One region of the Mucilaginibacter sp. OAE612 genome, then DNA from elsewhere that is predicted to be linked to it. Evidence: riboswitches for the same ligand, from Rfam matches in the RefSeq annotation. Region 1 holds a riboswitch; the other holds the start of a gene.
The links. Region 1 has a riboswitch for thiamine pyrophosphate ahead of ABID99_RS24420 (TonB-dependent receptor). Riboswitches for the same ligand answer to the same signal wherever they lie in the genome.

Region 1 (7,785 bases):
CAAAATGGTTAATAATATGGAGGCTATGTAAGGCGGCTCAATGCGTGTTATTCTTTTTAAAATGTACTTGGGGAATAAGGCCCAGCTATAATTTTCAGGAATAGCCCAGCAAATTATAAAGCCTGACAACAGGAAAAACATTTGAACGCCCAGCCAGCCGTAGTGCAGGCCGGGTAATGATTTGCCGCCAAGATGAAACAAAGCTACCGCCAATGAAGCTATTGCCCTGATATAATCAACCTGCTGGATATGTTGCCTGGTTTTGTTCTCTGTTAAAGTCATTATATAAAAGCCAGTTGATTAATTTTATTGATAAGCCAATCAAGAGAATTGCGTTCATTTTACTTCTGTTTCGACCAGTTGCGTGCAAAATCATTATAGCTTTCGCTTACCGGCAGCTCAACATTTGTAAGCCGCACCTTACGATTTTGAATAGACCGGATCTTGTTGACAGGTACGATATAGCTGCGGTGAATGCGCTGAAATTTGGCGGAGGGCAATTTCTCCAATACCTTTTTCATGGGTATCAGCGTAAGGATGGTTTTATCATTAGTGATATGGATCTTGATATAATCCTCCATACTTTCAATATATTCAATAGTATCCAGATCTATTTTAACCATGCGGTATTCGGAGTATACATACAGGCTTTCGTCAGTTTCGTCGTCGGTGGGCTTGTTTTTGTACTTGTAGTAATCAAACGCCTTTTCAACAGCTTTGGTGAAGCGTTTAATATCTATCGGTTTTAAAATATAATCAATCGCTTCCAGTTCAAAACCCTCATACGCAAACTTTTTATAGGCGGTAGTAAATATTACCATGGGTTTAGTCTGCAAAGAGCGCACAAGGTCAATACCGGTAACATCGGGCATGTTGATATCAACAAAAAGAAGATCTATTGGGGTGTTTTTTAAAAATTCGGCGCCGGTTATAGCATCTTCAAAAGTATTAACCATTTGCAATGCCTGGAAGCGTGATACATATTCGCTTATAAGCCTTAAGGCCAGCGGTTCATCATCAATGGCTATACATTTAAGCACCATAATTTAAGTTTGTAAAGTAAGTTGAACAATATACTCATTATTCAGGCTGCTTATATTGAACAAATGCCTGCCAGGATATCAATGTCCAGGCGCTGTTTGGTGTTGTTTATGCCGATGCCGGTATGCTGGTAATCACTTTTCCGTAAACCAAAAACCCGGTTTTTGCAGTAAAATGAAATATTGCGCTCATTAATATTAATTCTAATATCAATAGCAGCAGGTTCGCGCTTGCTTACGCCATATTTGCACTGGCCCCGGGTATTTAAAAAAACAGCGGAAAGGCCATGAACAGTCTTAAGTTAAAAGTCTGTAGTTTAAGTAGTAAGTGAAGCGTGCAGGTCAACACGTCAAAGCTTCGATTCAGACTCAAAACTTACCCATGAATAGTTTCACCTTTACCGTAGTTCTGAATTACCTGGGCTTCATACTCCAGAAATTGTTTCCAGCGGGCTTCAACATCAATTTCTTCAGCGTATTTTTTGGCCAGCCGAATAAACATAGAGTAGTGGGTTGCTTCGCTTACCATTAGTTCGTGGTAAAAAGTTGCCAGTTGTTCATCATTAATATTTTCGGACAGCACTTTGAAGCGTTCACAGCTCCTGGCTTCTATCATAGCCGAAAATAGCAGCCTGTCAATCAGCTGAGCTTCGCGGCCTCCGCCGGTGATGATAAATTTTCTGAGCTCGTTCACATAGTTGTCCTTCCGCTCGCGGCCGAGAATATAACCGCGTTCCAATATAATATCATGTACGCGTTTAAAATGATCCATTTCTTCCTGCACCAGCAGGGCCATTTCCTGTACCAATTCGCTCAGGTTGGGATTTTGAACAATAAGCGTAATGGCATTGCTGGCTGCCTTTTGTTCACAAAAAGCATGGTCGGTCAAAATTTCTTCAATATTGCTCTCTACCACGTTTTTAACCCAAAGCGGATCGGTAGGCAACTGCAGTTTTAGGATGGTTTTCTCACTCACAGCACAAAGATAGTTTTTGGAGGTGAAAGGTTAAAGGCGAAAGGTAAAAGGTATTTTTACCGTGGAAATTAAAAAATGAAGACCATCTTTATGGGATAGCCTTCGTTATTGGCGCTTGATCCGGTATGAGTACCGGTTGCCGTGTTTAGCACATCATGCCGGCAGTAAAAACCATACCAGCAAGGTTTTTCTATAGCATTAGTTAAATCAACTAAAACTAAGCAGATCAATTGTAAATACCAAAACCGAATTTGCGGGGATGCTTCCGGCCGCACTATTGCCGTAGCCTTCTCTTGAGGGGATCACCAAAATAATCCGACCGCCGGTTTTTACATACGGCAGGCCCGATTGCCAACCCTTGATAAGGCCCTGCAGGCTTTGGTTAATGGTGCCCGAGTCAAATGTAGTTCCATCCAATAGTTTGCCGGTATAAGTTACTTTAACAGTCGATTTAATGGTTGGATTTGCACCTGTTCCCTGGATTACTATCTTGTAATAAACACCAGAGCCATCAGCAGTAGTATGAAAAGCAGTGTCAGTACCGATATAAGCTTTAATAGCGGCATCATCCGTGGCTGCCTGTTTTGAGGCATCGAATTTGTCTTTTGAGCACGAGGTGAGGATCACCAATGGGGCGAATACGAATAATAGAAATTTCTTCATTAGTTAATAGTTCTGTTTGGATTAATTTGACGCGCAAAAGCTACAGAACGCTACAATAATTGAACTTATTTTGGGAAGATTAGTTAAATTCTGTTAAATCGACAGTGAAAACCAATACCGAATTTTCGGGGATACGGCCTACGCCATTTGCACCGTAGGCAAGGCCCGAGGGTACAATGAGCAATATGGTGCCGCCCTGTTTTACCAATGGAATACCTATTTGCCAGCCTTTTATCAAACGGTCTAACGAGCTTGAAAAACCGCTTGCTTTATCAACTACCATATCATTTAACAGCGCTGCGGTATAATTTACAGTGACCAACGAATTTTCGTTAGGGTTCCTCCCCTTACCTTCGGATAAAACCTGGTAATAAATACCGGAGGGGTGTTTCTGCACTTTGATCTGCGGGTTGGCCTTCAGGTAAATGCGGATCAGCGAATCATCTGTTTTGGCTTGTTTAGCCCGGTTTAATTTCGCTGAGTTATCACATGACATCATCAGTGTAATAATAACCGCGCTTAGCAATAGAATGTGTTTTTTCATGATAGGGGTCCAAATAAAAGCCCCCTTTGCAATAAAGGAGGCTCAATTTATGTTTTGGGTTGATTAAACCGTTGTTTTTATTTTTAGTTCGGTCATTTGTGCTTCGGCAATGGTTGATGGTGAATCGATCATCACATCGCGGCCCGAATTATTTTTAGGAAATGCGATCACATCGCGAATTGAATCCAAACCTGCAAATATCGATGCCAAACGATCGAAACCAAACGCGATACCACCATGCGGAGGTGCTCCATATTCAAAAGCATCCATCAAAAAGCCAAACTGTTTCTGTGCTTCCTCCGGCGAGAAACCAAGGTGCTTGAACATCAATGATTGCAAGCCGCGGTCATGGATCCGGATAGAGCCACCACCAATTTCGGTACCGTTGATCACCAAATCATAAGCATTGGCACGTACAGCTCCCGGTTCGGTATCCAGCATGGCAATGTCTTCGGGTTTTGGCGAGGTGAACGGATGGTGCATAGCATGATAACGGCCACTTTCTTCGTCCCACTCCAGCAACGGGAAGTCAACAACCCATAGCGGCGCAAAAGTATTTTTATCGCGAAGGCCTAAACGGTTACCCATTTCTAAACGCAGTTCGTTCAGTTGTTTACGCACCTTATCAGCGCCACCGGCCAGGATCAGCATCAAATCGCCTTTTTCGGCATTGAAAGCAGCAGCCCAGTTGGTCAGCTCATCTTCACTATAAAATTTATCAACCGATGACTTCAGGGTGCCATCCTCATTGTAACGGCAATAGATCATGCCGGTTACACCAATTTGCGGGCGTTTTAACCACTCGGTAAGCTCATCAACCTGTTTACGGGTATAACCTGCGCAGCCTTTGGCGTTGATGCCAACAACCAGTTCTGCATTGTCAAAAATGCTAAATCCTTTGCCTTTAACAATATCATTCAGATCAACAAACTCCATCCCAAAACGTAGGTCGGGTTTGTCAGATCCGTATAAACGCATAGCATCTGAATACAACATGCGCGGCAGTTCAACCAAATCAATACCCTTTACAGTTTTGAACAGGTGACGTGTAAGGCCTTCAAAAATATTCAGGATATCTTCCTGGCTCACAAACGAAAGCTCGCAGTCGATCTGGGTAAACTCTGGCTGGCGGTCGGCACGTAAGTCCTCATCCCTGAAACATTTTACGATCTGGAAATAACGGTCAAAGCCGCTTACCATCAATAATTGCTTAAAAGTTTGGGGCGATTGCGGGAGGGCGTAAAATTCACCTGCGTTCATGCGGCTTGGCACTACAAAGTCACGCGCGCCTTCTGGAGTCGATTTGATCAGTACCGGGGTTTCAACTTCGATGAAATCAAGCTTATCTAAATATTTACGCACTTCCTGCGCCATCTTATGGCGAAGTACCAGGTTGTTGCGGATAGGGTTACGGCGCAGGTCGAGGTAGCGATATTTGGCACGCAGTTCCTCGCCGCCATCGGTTTCGTCCTCAATCAGGAACGGCGGCAGCTTGGCAGCATTAAGCACTTCAATATCAGTAACGGCAATTTCAATTTCGCCGGTTGGGATTTTGGTGTTCTTGCTGGCACGTTCAATTACATCACCGGTAACTTTGATCACAAACTCACGACCAAGCCCGCGGCTTTTTTCGCGCAGGGTAGCATCTGTATCTGTGTTAAATATCAATTGGGTTAAACCATAACGGTCGCGCACGTCGATAAAAGTGGTACCGCCCAAATCGCGCGATTTTTGTACCCAACCGCATAAAGTAACGGTTTGGCCTAAATGGCTGATATTTAATTCGCCGCAGGTATGAGTTCTAAGCATAACAATGTTTTATAAAAGTCTGCAAAAGTAGGGTTTTAGTTGGAAGTCTGGAAGTCCGAAAGTCGGAAAGTCCGAAAGTAACAGTATTCTTTCTGCATAATCTATAGGCTTACTGGCTTTTGAGTGCAGATATTCAGCTTTCGGACTTCCTGACCATTGACTTTCGGACTTAAATCCTATCTTTGCCTCAATAATTCTCAAGGGGTGCCTTGCTTTGGTTGCAAAACAAACTGCAGATTGTTTACCAAACTGAAAGACGGGCTGAGATCATACCCAGGGAGTAAGTCAATAAGTACTAAGTTTTAAGCCTTAAGTCAAAGCGACTTTGGACTAACGACTTCCGGCTCACGACTTCCCCCCACACCTGATCCGGATAATGCCGGCGGAGGGATAAAGGTAAATAAGTTAAGTGTACTGCCGCGTTACCCTGGCGCGCAGATGGTTTAACTCAATTTTTGTTTTACAACATTTTGAAAAATTTATTTGTGGCTGTTATGGCCCTGTTGTTGCCTGTTATGGCATCGGCCCAGCTTTCCATTTCGGGGAAAGTGACCAATCAATCCGGCGAAGCATTGGCCGGCGCAACTATTACTATTTCAAACCCTCAGCAAAGCACCGTTACCGACGCTGCAGGTAAGTATAGTTTTAACGATCTGAAAAAAGGCAATTATGCCGTTAAAGCAAGCTATATCGGCTATCAACCTTTAACCAAAAGTGTTACGCTTGCTGCTAATCAATCAATTAACTTTTTATTGGGCGGCAGTACATTTACTGCCGATGAGGTTACTGTAACCGCTACCCGTGCAGGTAAAAACTCACCTACAACATTCACTAACCTCAGCAAAAAAGATCTCGAAAAAAACAACTTTGGCCAGGACTTGCCTTACCTGCTTAACCAAACGCCATCGGTAGTGATCAACTCGGATGCAGGTACAGGTATAGGTTACACAGGGATCCGCATCCGCGGATCAGACGCATCGCGCATTAACGTAACGGTTAACGGCATCCCTTTAAATGATGCTGAAAGCCAGGGCGCATACTTTGTCGATCTGCCCGATTTTGCATCATCTATCAACACCCTGCAAATCCAGCGTGGTGTGGGTACCTCAACCAATGGAGCAGGTGCCTTTGGCGGTAGTATCAATGTACAAACCGCTACTCGCAGGGATACCGCTTATGCTCAGCTCGATAACTCGGCAGGTTCATACGGTTCATTAAAAAACACCGTAAGCGTAGGGACTGGTCTGCTTGGCGGCAGGTTCAGTATCGACGGGAGGTTATCGCGCATCCGTTCCGACGGGTATATCGCCCGTGCATCATCCCGTCTGAAATCATTTTTTGTAAGCGGTGCTTATTATGGTGATAACAGTACTTTAAGATTAAACGTGTTCTCGGGCCATGAACGTACCTACCAGGCCTGGAACGGCGTAGCCGATTATGTAATAGGCGATGATACCCGCCCGGATAACCGTACTTATAACGAACTGGGAGATATGGGTAACGGAACCTTTTATAAAGACCAGGTTGACGATTACCTGCAAAACCATTACCAGTTACTGTACGATAAAAAGTTTTCGGATAAACTGTCGTTCAGCGGGGCCCTGCATTACACTCATGGCGAAGGTTATTACGAAGAGTACAGGAAAGGAGATGCTGTGAGTAATTATGGTTTATCACCTGTTATTTATGGTACCGATACCATTTCAACCACTAATCTTGTTCGCAGGCTGTGGCTTAATAATGATTTTTATGGTGTTACTTATGCCTTAAAATATCAGCCTACTACCAAATTGAACTTCAACCTTGGCGGCGCCTATAACGAATATAAAGGTGCGCATTATGGTAATATTATTTCTGCCGAAGAAAGTATAGGCGTTGGTCCTAACTATCAATACTATCGGGATGATGCCAAAAAGAAAGATTTTAACATTTTTGGCCGTGCCGAATGGCATGTAGATAAATTTTTGTTGTATGCCGATATGCAATACCGCCACATTAATTATTCGTTCTTCGGTATCGACAAAAACCTTAACAATGCGCAGCAAACAGCGCAGTTAAACTTCTTTAACCCTAAAGCAGGTGTTACTTACCAGTTTAATGAGCACAGTAATGTGTATGCCTCCTTTGCGGTGGGCAACCATGAGCCCAACCGCGATGATTATGTCGACTCGCCTCCGCAAAACCGGCCGAAACCAGAAAACCTGAAAGATTTTGAGGCCGGCTACCGCTTCAGCTCACCTGTTTTTAGCGGGGAGTTGAATGGTTTCTACATGCTATATAAAAATCAACTGGTATTAACCGGCTCATTGAATGATGTAGGCAGCCCGGTGCGTACCAACGTAAAGGACAGCTACCGCGCGGGTTTGGAATTCAGCGGAAAAGTGAAAATCACTGATCAGTTAAACTGGAGCGCTACCGCAACGCTCAGTACTAACAAGATTAAAAACTATCACCAGTTTTTCTCTAATTATGACGATGGCTCGCTGGTTGAAGAAACTTTTGCCAAAACAGATATTGCCTATTCGCCGTCTTTCACAGGTTCAAGCGTAATCAGTTACAGTCCTGTTAAAGGCGGAGAAATTGCCTTCATCAGCAAATATGTGGGTAAGCAATATTTAGATAATACCATGAACCGTAATCCCGAAGGTTTTGGCATAGCACCCGATAATGCCGCTAATCCTTATGCCGCCAACCGTTTGCTGAACAGCTTTTTTGTGAACGATGTGAGGCTGAGGTACAGCTTCAGTGTTCGC
Region 2 (7,785 bases), 3.7 Mb from region 1:
GCAACCAGTTCACCATGGGCAAACGTTTTACGGGCGAGGTATCGGGCTTTTACACCACCCGCGCCCGCAACGATGTGCAGGAACGGCTATACCCTACCGGGCAGCTCTCGGCAGGGCTGGGCATGTCGGTATTTAAAAAGAAGGCCACCCTGAAGTTGAGCATGCGCGATATATTCTATACCAATGCCATGGAAGGCTTAACGCAGTTCCCCAACGCCACCGAGTATTTTAAGATTAAGCGCGATAGCCGCGTAGTGGTGCTCGCGTTCACCTATCGTTTCGGCAAAACCTTCAAAACGGCCAAGCGCGACAACGGCGCGGCCGATGAAATGCAGCGTGTAGGGAATGGGTAAAGCCCCACCCAAACCCTCCCCGGAAGGGAGGGCTTAAAAAAATGCACATCAAAAAGTCTCCCCTTCCGGGGGAGATTTAGCGGGGGCTTATTGCTTTAATCTTGCGGTCGTTTGCAACAAGCGCTGATATTGCTTTTATGTAGAGACGCATCACATGCGTCTCCCATAGGTCAAGCTGCTTTACAGTTCATGAACATCAGGAATCTGTATGCGGAAGACCCATGTGATGCGTCTTTACATTAAACAATTGAATTTGAACTGGCATTAAAGAAATGTAACCTGCTGGCCTGATTGGGCCCATGCATCAATCCCTCCTACTAAAGGCCGGATGCGCTTCAGGCCAACTTTACGCAATTTCTCGGCATACCTTGCAGCGGTTATTTCATTGGGGCACGAACAGTAAATAACAATCTCCTTATGCCCGGCATATCGGTCGGCAATATCATTAAAACTGTTTTCGTCTATGGGAACTGAGCCCGGTATAAATCCATTTCTTGTGCGCTGATCTATCGGGCGTGCATCAAGTATCACAGGGTTCGATTCTCCGTCAATCAGTTCTATCAAATCATTCACAGTTAACCTATCCGTTTCAAACTGCCTGATAAGGCGATAACGACGCAGCCATTTGAACAAAAGGTATAAACCGAACAGCACGACGACAAATAAACCGCCCATCGTGCCATAATGACTTAATGCAGCGATCAAGCCATCAACCTGGTGCCGAAAAACTGCACCCAGCGTCACCGCCGCGCCGAGATAGATAAGTGCTGCGATAGATGAAAAAAACACAAATAATGTCACCCGCATTGCATAAACTCCGGCAACAACAGGTGCCAGTGTTGACAGCCCCGGAATAAATTTAACAATGGTTAACGCCGGGGCGCCGTAGCGTTCAAAAATATCGCCGGTACTGCGAACACAGGTATCCGGTGACATAGAAATTTTACATAATTTCCCAAGGATCCCTGTTCCGTATCTCTTCCCGGCAAAATATAATATAAGGTCGCCTGCTAAGGTACCCAGTGATCCGGTTAAAATGAGTATGATGATATTAGCTTCGGTTGCAGGCGTTACAGCAGTAGTTACAATCAATACTGCAAATGCAGGCAGCGGCAATCCAACACTCTGTAAAAGAGTGATCAAAAATACCAGCCACAGCCCATAGGTTTGTATTAAATCAACTAATGCGTTCATACTTCAGTTGCAGCTAAGATAAGACACTTATTTTTATTGACCGGCCCGATTTTGCCGATTAACAATTATTTGACATCAGGTTGAGAGTAGTCTATTATTTCATGGATTTTAGGCTAAGCCGATGATAGCTTGCCTGATGTTTTAAAATTATTTTCGCCAGTATTAATACCATTCAATCGTTTGACATTCAACACACTTACACGTTAAAACAAATTACCATCAATAGTAACCAGATAGTCTTAACATAAAATTGATTTGGATTAATCAATTTTATTCCTTTAGCTTTACTGCAACTTTAGGGGTGTCCTGACGGACTGAGATAATACCCTTTGAACCTGATCCGGGTAATGCTGGCGAAGGGAAAAGTGACGATAACACTATTGGTGTTGTTTTTTCTTTCCTAATACGGGGACATTCCTACAGTTGAAATTTTAATGCAACGTAATGGAAGTAACCGTTAATCAACAAAATTTTATTGTGCCTGATAACTGCAATGTGCAGGCTTTGCTCGCTGATGTCTTGCAGCACCCTGACCGGGGGCTGGCCATTGCCATCAACGAAGCTATTGTTCCCAAAACCCAATGGGAAAACCACAAGCTCAATCGGGGCGATAAAATCATCATTATTAAAGCCACCCAGGGAGGATAAACACCCAATAGCCTTTTATGAAAACAGAAAAAACACCTACAGCACAAGCCATCACGCAAACACCGTTTCCAGCCTCGCGTAAGATTTACGTTAAAGGGCAATTACACGACATTGACGTGGCCATGCGCGAAATAAGCCTGAACGACACCCAACTACATGGCCGTTTTGGCGAAACCGAGCCCAACGCCCCGGTAACTGTTTACGATACCAGCGGCCCTTATACCGATCCAAACATAGCCATCGATGTTAAAAAAGGTTTACCCCGCCTGCGCGAAAAATGGATCACTTCGCGTGGTGATGTCGAGCTGCTGGATAGCATATCATCAGCATATGGCCGCGAACGCTTAAACAGTAAAGAGCTTGATCATTTACGTTTTGGCTACCAAAGTAAACCTTTCCGCGCCAAAGCAGGCATGAATGTATCACAACTGCATTACGCAAAAAAGGGTATCGTTACACCCGAAATGGAGTACATTGCCATACGCGAAAACCAACGCATCGATCTGCTGAAACAACAGTTGAACGGGCAATACGATGTAATGAGCCAACAGCATCAGGGCCATAGCTTTGGTGCCAACACACCTAAAGGTTACATTACGCCCGAATTTGTACGACAAGAGGTAGCCGCCGGTCGGGCTGTTATCCCATCAAATATCAATCACCCCGAAAGTGAACCGATGATCATTGGCCGTAATTTTTTGGTTAAGATCAATGCCAATATTGGCAACTCGGCAGTTACCTCGAGTATTGAAGAAGAAGTAGAAAAAGCCGTTTGGGCATGCCGCTGGGGCGCCGATACCATTATGGACCTGTCGACAGGTAAAAACATTCACGAAACCCGCGAATGGATCATCCGCAACACACCTGTGCCCATAGGTACCGTGCCTATTTACCAGGCGCTCGAAAAAGTGAACGGCAAAGCCGAAGACCTGACCTGGGAACTGTTCAGGGATACGCTGATAGAACAGGCAGAGCAGGGTGTTGATTATTTCACTATCCATGCGGGCGTGTTGCTGCGCTATGTGCCTTTAACGGCCAAACGTATTACCGGTATCGTATCGCGCGGTGGTTCTATCATGGCCAAATGGTGCCTGGCCCATCATAAAGAGAATTTCCTGTACACGCATTTTGAAGAGATCTGCGAGATCATGAAAGCGTATGATGTCGCCTTCTCGCTGGGCGATGGCTTGCGCCCCGGCTGTATTGCCGATGCCAACGATGCCGCGCAGTTTGGCGAGCTGGAAACCCTGGGCGAGCTGACCAAAATAGCCTGGAAGCACGATGTGCAAACCATTATTGAAGGCCCCGGCCACGTACCCATGCACCTCATCAAAGAGAACATGGAGAAACAATTAAAGCATTGTTCTGAAGCGCCTTTTTACACTTTAGGTCCGTTAACTACCGATATCGCTCCGGGTTATGATCATATTACTTCGGCTATCGGCGCTGCCATGATCGGTTGGTTCGGTACCGCTATGTTGTGCTATGTGACCCCTAAAGAACACCTGGGTTTGCCCAACAAAAAAGATGTTAAAGACGGCGTGATCACGTACAAAATTGCTGCCCATGCTGCCGATTTAGCCAAAGGTCATCCCGGTGCGCAGTATCGCGACAATGCGTTGAGCAAGGCACGTTTCGAGTTCAGGTGGGAAGATCAGTTTAACCTGTCGTTGGATCCGGATACGGCTAAAGAATTTCATGATGAAACCCTGCCTGCCGAGGGAGCCAAGATCGCGCACTTTTGCTCGATGTGCGGGCCAAACTTCTGCTCGATGAAAATAACCCAGGATGTGCGCGACTTTGCCAAAGAGAATGGTGTTAACGAAGCCGACGCCCTAACCCGTGGCATGGAACAAAAATCAAAAGAGTTTGCCGAAAAAGGCAGCGAAATATACCTGTAATGGAATTGATCGTGATATCGGCCCCGGATACTGTGACGGATGAAGCACAAATAATCAATCGCTTGTTCGGGGCCGGGTTACAGCGCTTCCATCTGCGCAAACCGGATTGGAATCTCGATCAATGTACCAATCTGATTACTCAGATTGACCAGGCCTATCATCATGCTATAGTTTGTCATCAGCATCATAGGCTGGCCAAAGTTTTTGAGATGCACTATTTACATTATCCCGAAAAGGATCGTATCAAAAGCGACCACCTGGATTTAAATATTCAGCTTAATCAGGGTTACCGATTGAGTACTTCGATACATGATGTTAGCGTCACATCCTCACTAAAACATTTTGAGTACACATTTTTAAGCCCGGTGTTCAACAGCATATCCAAGCCAGGTTATCAAAGCATGCTGCCTGCCGGTTTTTGTTTAGACCGTAATAAGTCCGGACCAAAAATAATAGCGCTTGGCGGCGTGGATATAACCAATTTAAACCTGCTAAAAAAAATGAATTTTGACGGAGCGGCGGTTTTGGGTGCTATCTGGCAAGATCCCAAGCAGGCTGTTTCCAATTTTATAAGCATTAAAAAACAAACCGAACAATTAAATCCATGATTGATAAACTGCATTATATCTCTCAACAATCTCAAAATGGCACGCACCTTAGCGCTATCAAAGCGGCTTTGGATGCGGGCTGTAAATGGATACAGTTGAGGGTTAAAGATCAGCCCGAAGACATCATTCTGCAATATGCCATCGAGGCCGTTAAACTTTGTGACGGGTACGGTGCCAGATTAATAGTGAACGACCATCCTGAAATTGCAAAAAAGGCGGGTGCCCACGGGCTGCACCTGGGTTTACAGGATATGCCCATACAACAGGCCCGTCAGATTGTTGGCCATGATATGATCATCGGTGGTACGGCCAATACATTTGCGCATGTAAAACAGCGCGTTGCCGAGGGCGCCGACTATATCGGCCTTGGCCCTTACCGTTTTACAACTACCAAACAAAAGCTGAGCCCTATTTTGGGGCTGGACGGTTACCGGGATATCATGGATCAGATGCGTCTTGCAAATATGAGGATCCCGGTAATCGCTATCGGCGGCATTGTGCCGGCCGATATACCGCTGATCATACAAAGCGGCGTATATGGTGTTGCGCTGTCCGGCGCCATCACCCACGCCACCAACGCCAGGCAAGTGGTTTCGGAATTATACCATCATTTAAATCAACCTTCGTTTAACGAAGCTTAAAATCAACACTATGTTAACCATCGCTGATAAAACTTTTCAGTCGCGCTTATTTTCAGGCACTGGCAAATTTAACTCGCCTGCCATGATGGAGGAGGCATTGCTGGCCTCAGGCTCTGAACTGGTAACCGTAGCCCTAAAGCGTGTTGATGTAAAAAACAACGACAACGACGATCTGTTGCTGCGTTTAAAATATCCGCATATTAATCTGCTGCCCAATACCTCAGGTGTACGGAACGCTAAGGAGGCTGTGTTTGCTGCCCAGCTTGCCCGCGAGGCGCTGGAAACCAACTGGATAAAGTTGGAGATCCATCCCGATCCCAAATACCTGATGCCCGACCCTATAGAAACCCTAAAAGCTACCGAAGAACTGGCGAAACTGGGTTTTATAGTATTGCCCTATATCCATGCCGACCCCGTATTATGCAAAAGGCTTGAAGAAGCCGGTACTGCGGCTGTAATGCCTTTAGGCTCGCCCATAGGTAGCAATAAGGGGCTTAAAACCATCGATTTTTTAGAGATCATCATCAGCCAAAGCAGCGTACCCGTTATTGTTGATGCGGGTATAGGCGCTCCGTCTGATGCAGCCAAAGCGCTTGAAATAGGCGCCGACGCCGTACTGGTAAACACCGCCATCGCGGTATCAAGTAATCCTGTACAAATGGCCGAAGCATTTAAACTGGCCGTTGAAGCCGGCCGGATAGCTTTTGAAGCAAAACTGGCACAACCTGTATCACATGCTATGGCAAGTAGTCCACTAACTTCTTTTTTAGATGAGTAGTTTTAACGATATTTTTGAAACCTATAACTGGGATGATACCAAGGCCAGTATCTACGCTAAAACCAGCGCGGATGTTGAACGCGCCCTGGCCGCAGATAAACGAACATTGGAGGATTTTAAGGCCCTGGTATCACCTGCTGCAGCGCCCTACCTGGAGCAAATGGCGCGGATCAGCCAGCGCCTGACCCTGAAACGTTTTGGCAAGGTGCTGCAGATGTACGTGCCGCTTTATCTATCCAACGAATGCAGCAACATCTGTACCTATTGCGGCTTTAGTTACGATAACAAGGTAAAACGCAAAACGCTTTCGCCAATGGAAATTATGCAGGAAGTGGCCGTTATTAAAGAGATGGGCTACGAGCATGTTTTACTGGTAACCGGCGAGGACAACGTGAATGTGCATGTTGATTATTTTAAAAAAGTGCTCGAGCTGATCAGGCCGCATTTTGCCCATATCTCGATGGAGGTGCAACCGATGGATCTGGAAGACTATCAACAGCTAACGTCTTATGGCCTCAATACCGTGCTGGTATACCAGGAAACTTATCATAAAGAGGATTACAAAAAACACCACCCCAAAGGCAAAAAATCAAACTTTAAATACCGGGTGGAGACGCCCGACAGGTTGGGCCAGGCCGGGATCCATAAAATGGGACTGGGCGTTTTAATAGGTTTGGAAGACTGGCGCACCGATTGTTTTTTTACCGCAATGCACCTTAATTACCTCGAAAAAAAATACTGGCAAACTAAATACAGCCTTTCATTCCCGCGGCTAAGGCCTTTTAGCGGCGGCCTCGAACCAAAGGTGGAAATGAATGACCGCGAACTGGTACAACTGATCTGCGCTTATCGTTTATTTAACGAAGAGGTTGAACTTTCGATATCTACACGCGAATCGGCTAACTTTCGCAATAATATCATCAAGCTGGGTATCACCTCTATAAGCGCCGGTTCAAAAACCAATCCGGGCGGGTACGCGGTAGAGCCTGAGTCGCTGGAGCAGTTCGAAATTTCAGACGAGCGCAGTCCAGCGGAAATTGCAGAGATCATTGCCCAACAGGGTTACGAGGCGGTTTGGAAAGATTGGGACAACTGTTTAACCTAAGGATATGCTGGAACGTGAAGAACTGAAAAGATACAACCGGCAAATGATATTGCCCGAGCTGGGCCTGCAGGGACAAGAAAAACTAAAAGCAGCCCGGGTGTTGATGATAGGTGCCGGCGGATTAGGTTGCCCCATTTTGCAGTACCTGGTAGCAGCCGGAGTAGGCACCATTGGTATTGTGGATGATGACATGGTTGATATCAGCAACCTGCACCGGCAAATATTATATGCTGCCGCTGATATTGGCCAGCCAAAGGCTTTGATAGCCAAGCAAAAACTAAATCAGCTTAACCCTTTTGTAGAGCTGATAACATATACAGAAAGGATTACCCTTGCCAACGCCCAACAACTGATAACCGGCTTTGATTTGGTGATAGATGGCTCTGATAACTTTACCACCCGCTATCTGGTGAATGATACTTGCGTCACCCTTGGCAAACCGCTGGTATTCGGATCGATATTTAAATTTGAGGGACAGGTATCGGTGTTTAATCATCAGGGCGGCACCGGCTATCGTGACCTATTTCCTGAAGCGCCACCAGAAAATGAAGTACCCA

Region 2: it holds a riboswitch for thiamine pyrophosphate, as region 1 does, so the genes downstream of both, thiS (sulfur carrier protein ThiS) here and ABID99_RS24420 (TonB-dependent receptor) in region 1, are expected to answer to the same signal.

What each region holds. Positions count from the first base shown of each region.
Region 1 is NZ_JBGMUW010000001.1:5,869,485-5,877,269, reverse strand. Features, by position in the region: gene ABID99_RS24450 (acyltransferase) at 1-282, opposite strand, end outside; gene ABID99_RS24445 (LytR/AlgR family response regulator transcription factor) at 342-1,043, opposite strand; gene ABID99_RS24440 (tRNA-(ms[2]io[6]A)-hydroxylase) at 1,417-2,016, opposite strand; gene ABID99_RS24435 (FKBP-type peptidyl-prolyl cis-trans isomerase) at 2,224-2,679, opposite strand; gene ABID99_RS24430 (FKBP-type peptidyl-prolyl cis-trans isomerase) at 2,759-3,223, opposite strand; gene aspS (aspartate--tRNA ligase) at 3,287-5,032, opposite strand; TPP riboswitch at 5,223-5,440, shown strand; gene ABID99_RS24420 (TonB-dependent receptor) at 5,503-7,785, shown strand, end outside.
Region 2 is NZ_JBGMUW010000001.1:2,188,603-2,196,387, reverse strand. Features, by position in the region: gene ABID99_RS09245 (outer membrane beta-barrel protein) at 1-353, shown strand, start outside; gene ABID99_RS09240 (rhodanese-like domain-containing protein) at 618-1,547, opposite strand; TPP riboswitch at 1,835-1,926, shown strand; gene thiS (sulfur carrier protein ThiS) at 1,992-2,195, shown strand; gene thiC (phosphomethylpyrimidine synthase ThiC) at 2,213-4,096, shown strand; gene ABID99_RS09225 (thiamine phosphate synthase) at 4,096-4,704, shown strand; gene ABID99_RS09220 (thiamine phosphate synthase) at 4,701-5,345, shown strand; gene ABID99_RS09215 (thiazole synthase) at 5,356-6,123, shown strand; gene thiH (2-iminoacetate synthase ThiH) at 6,116-7,228, shown strand; gene moeB (HesA/MoeB/ThiF family protein) at 7,233-7,785, shown strand, end outside.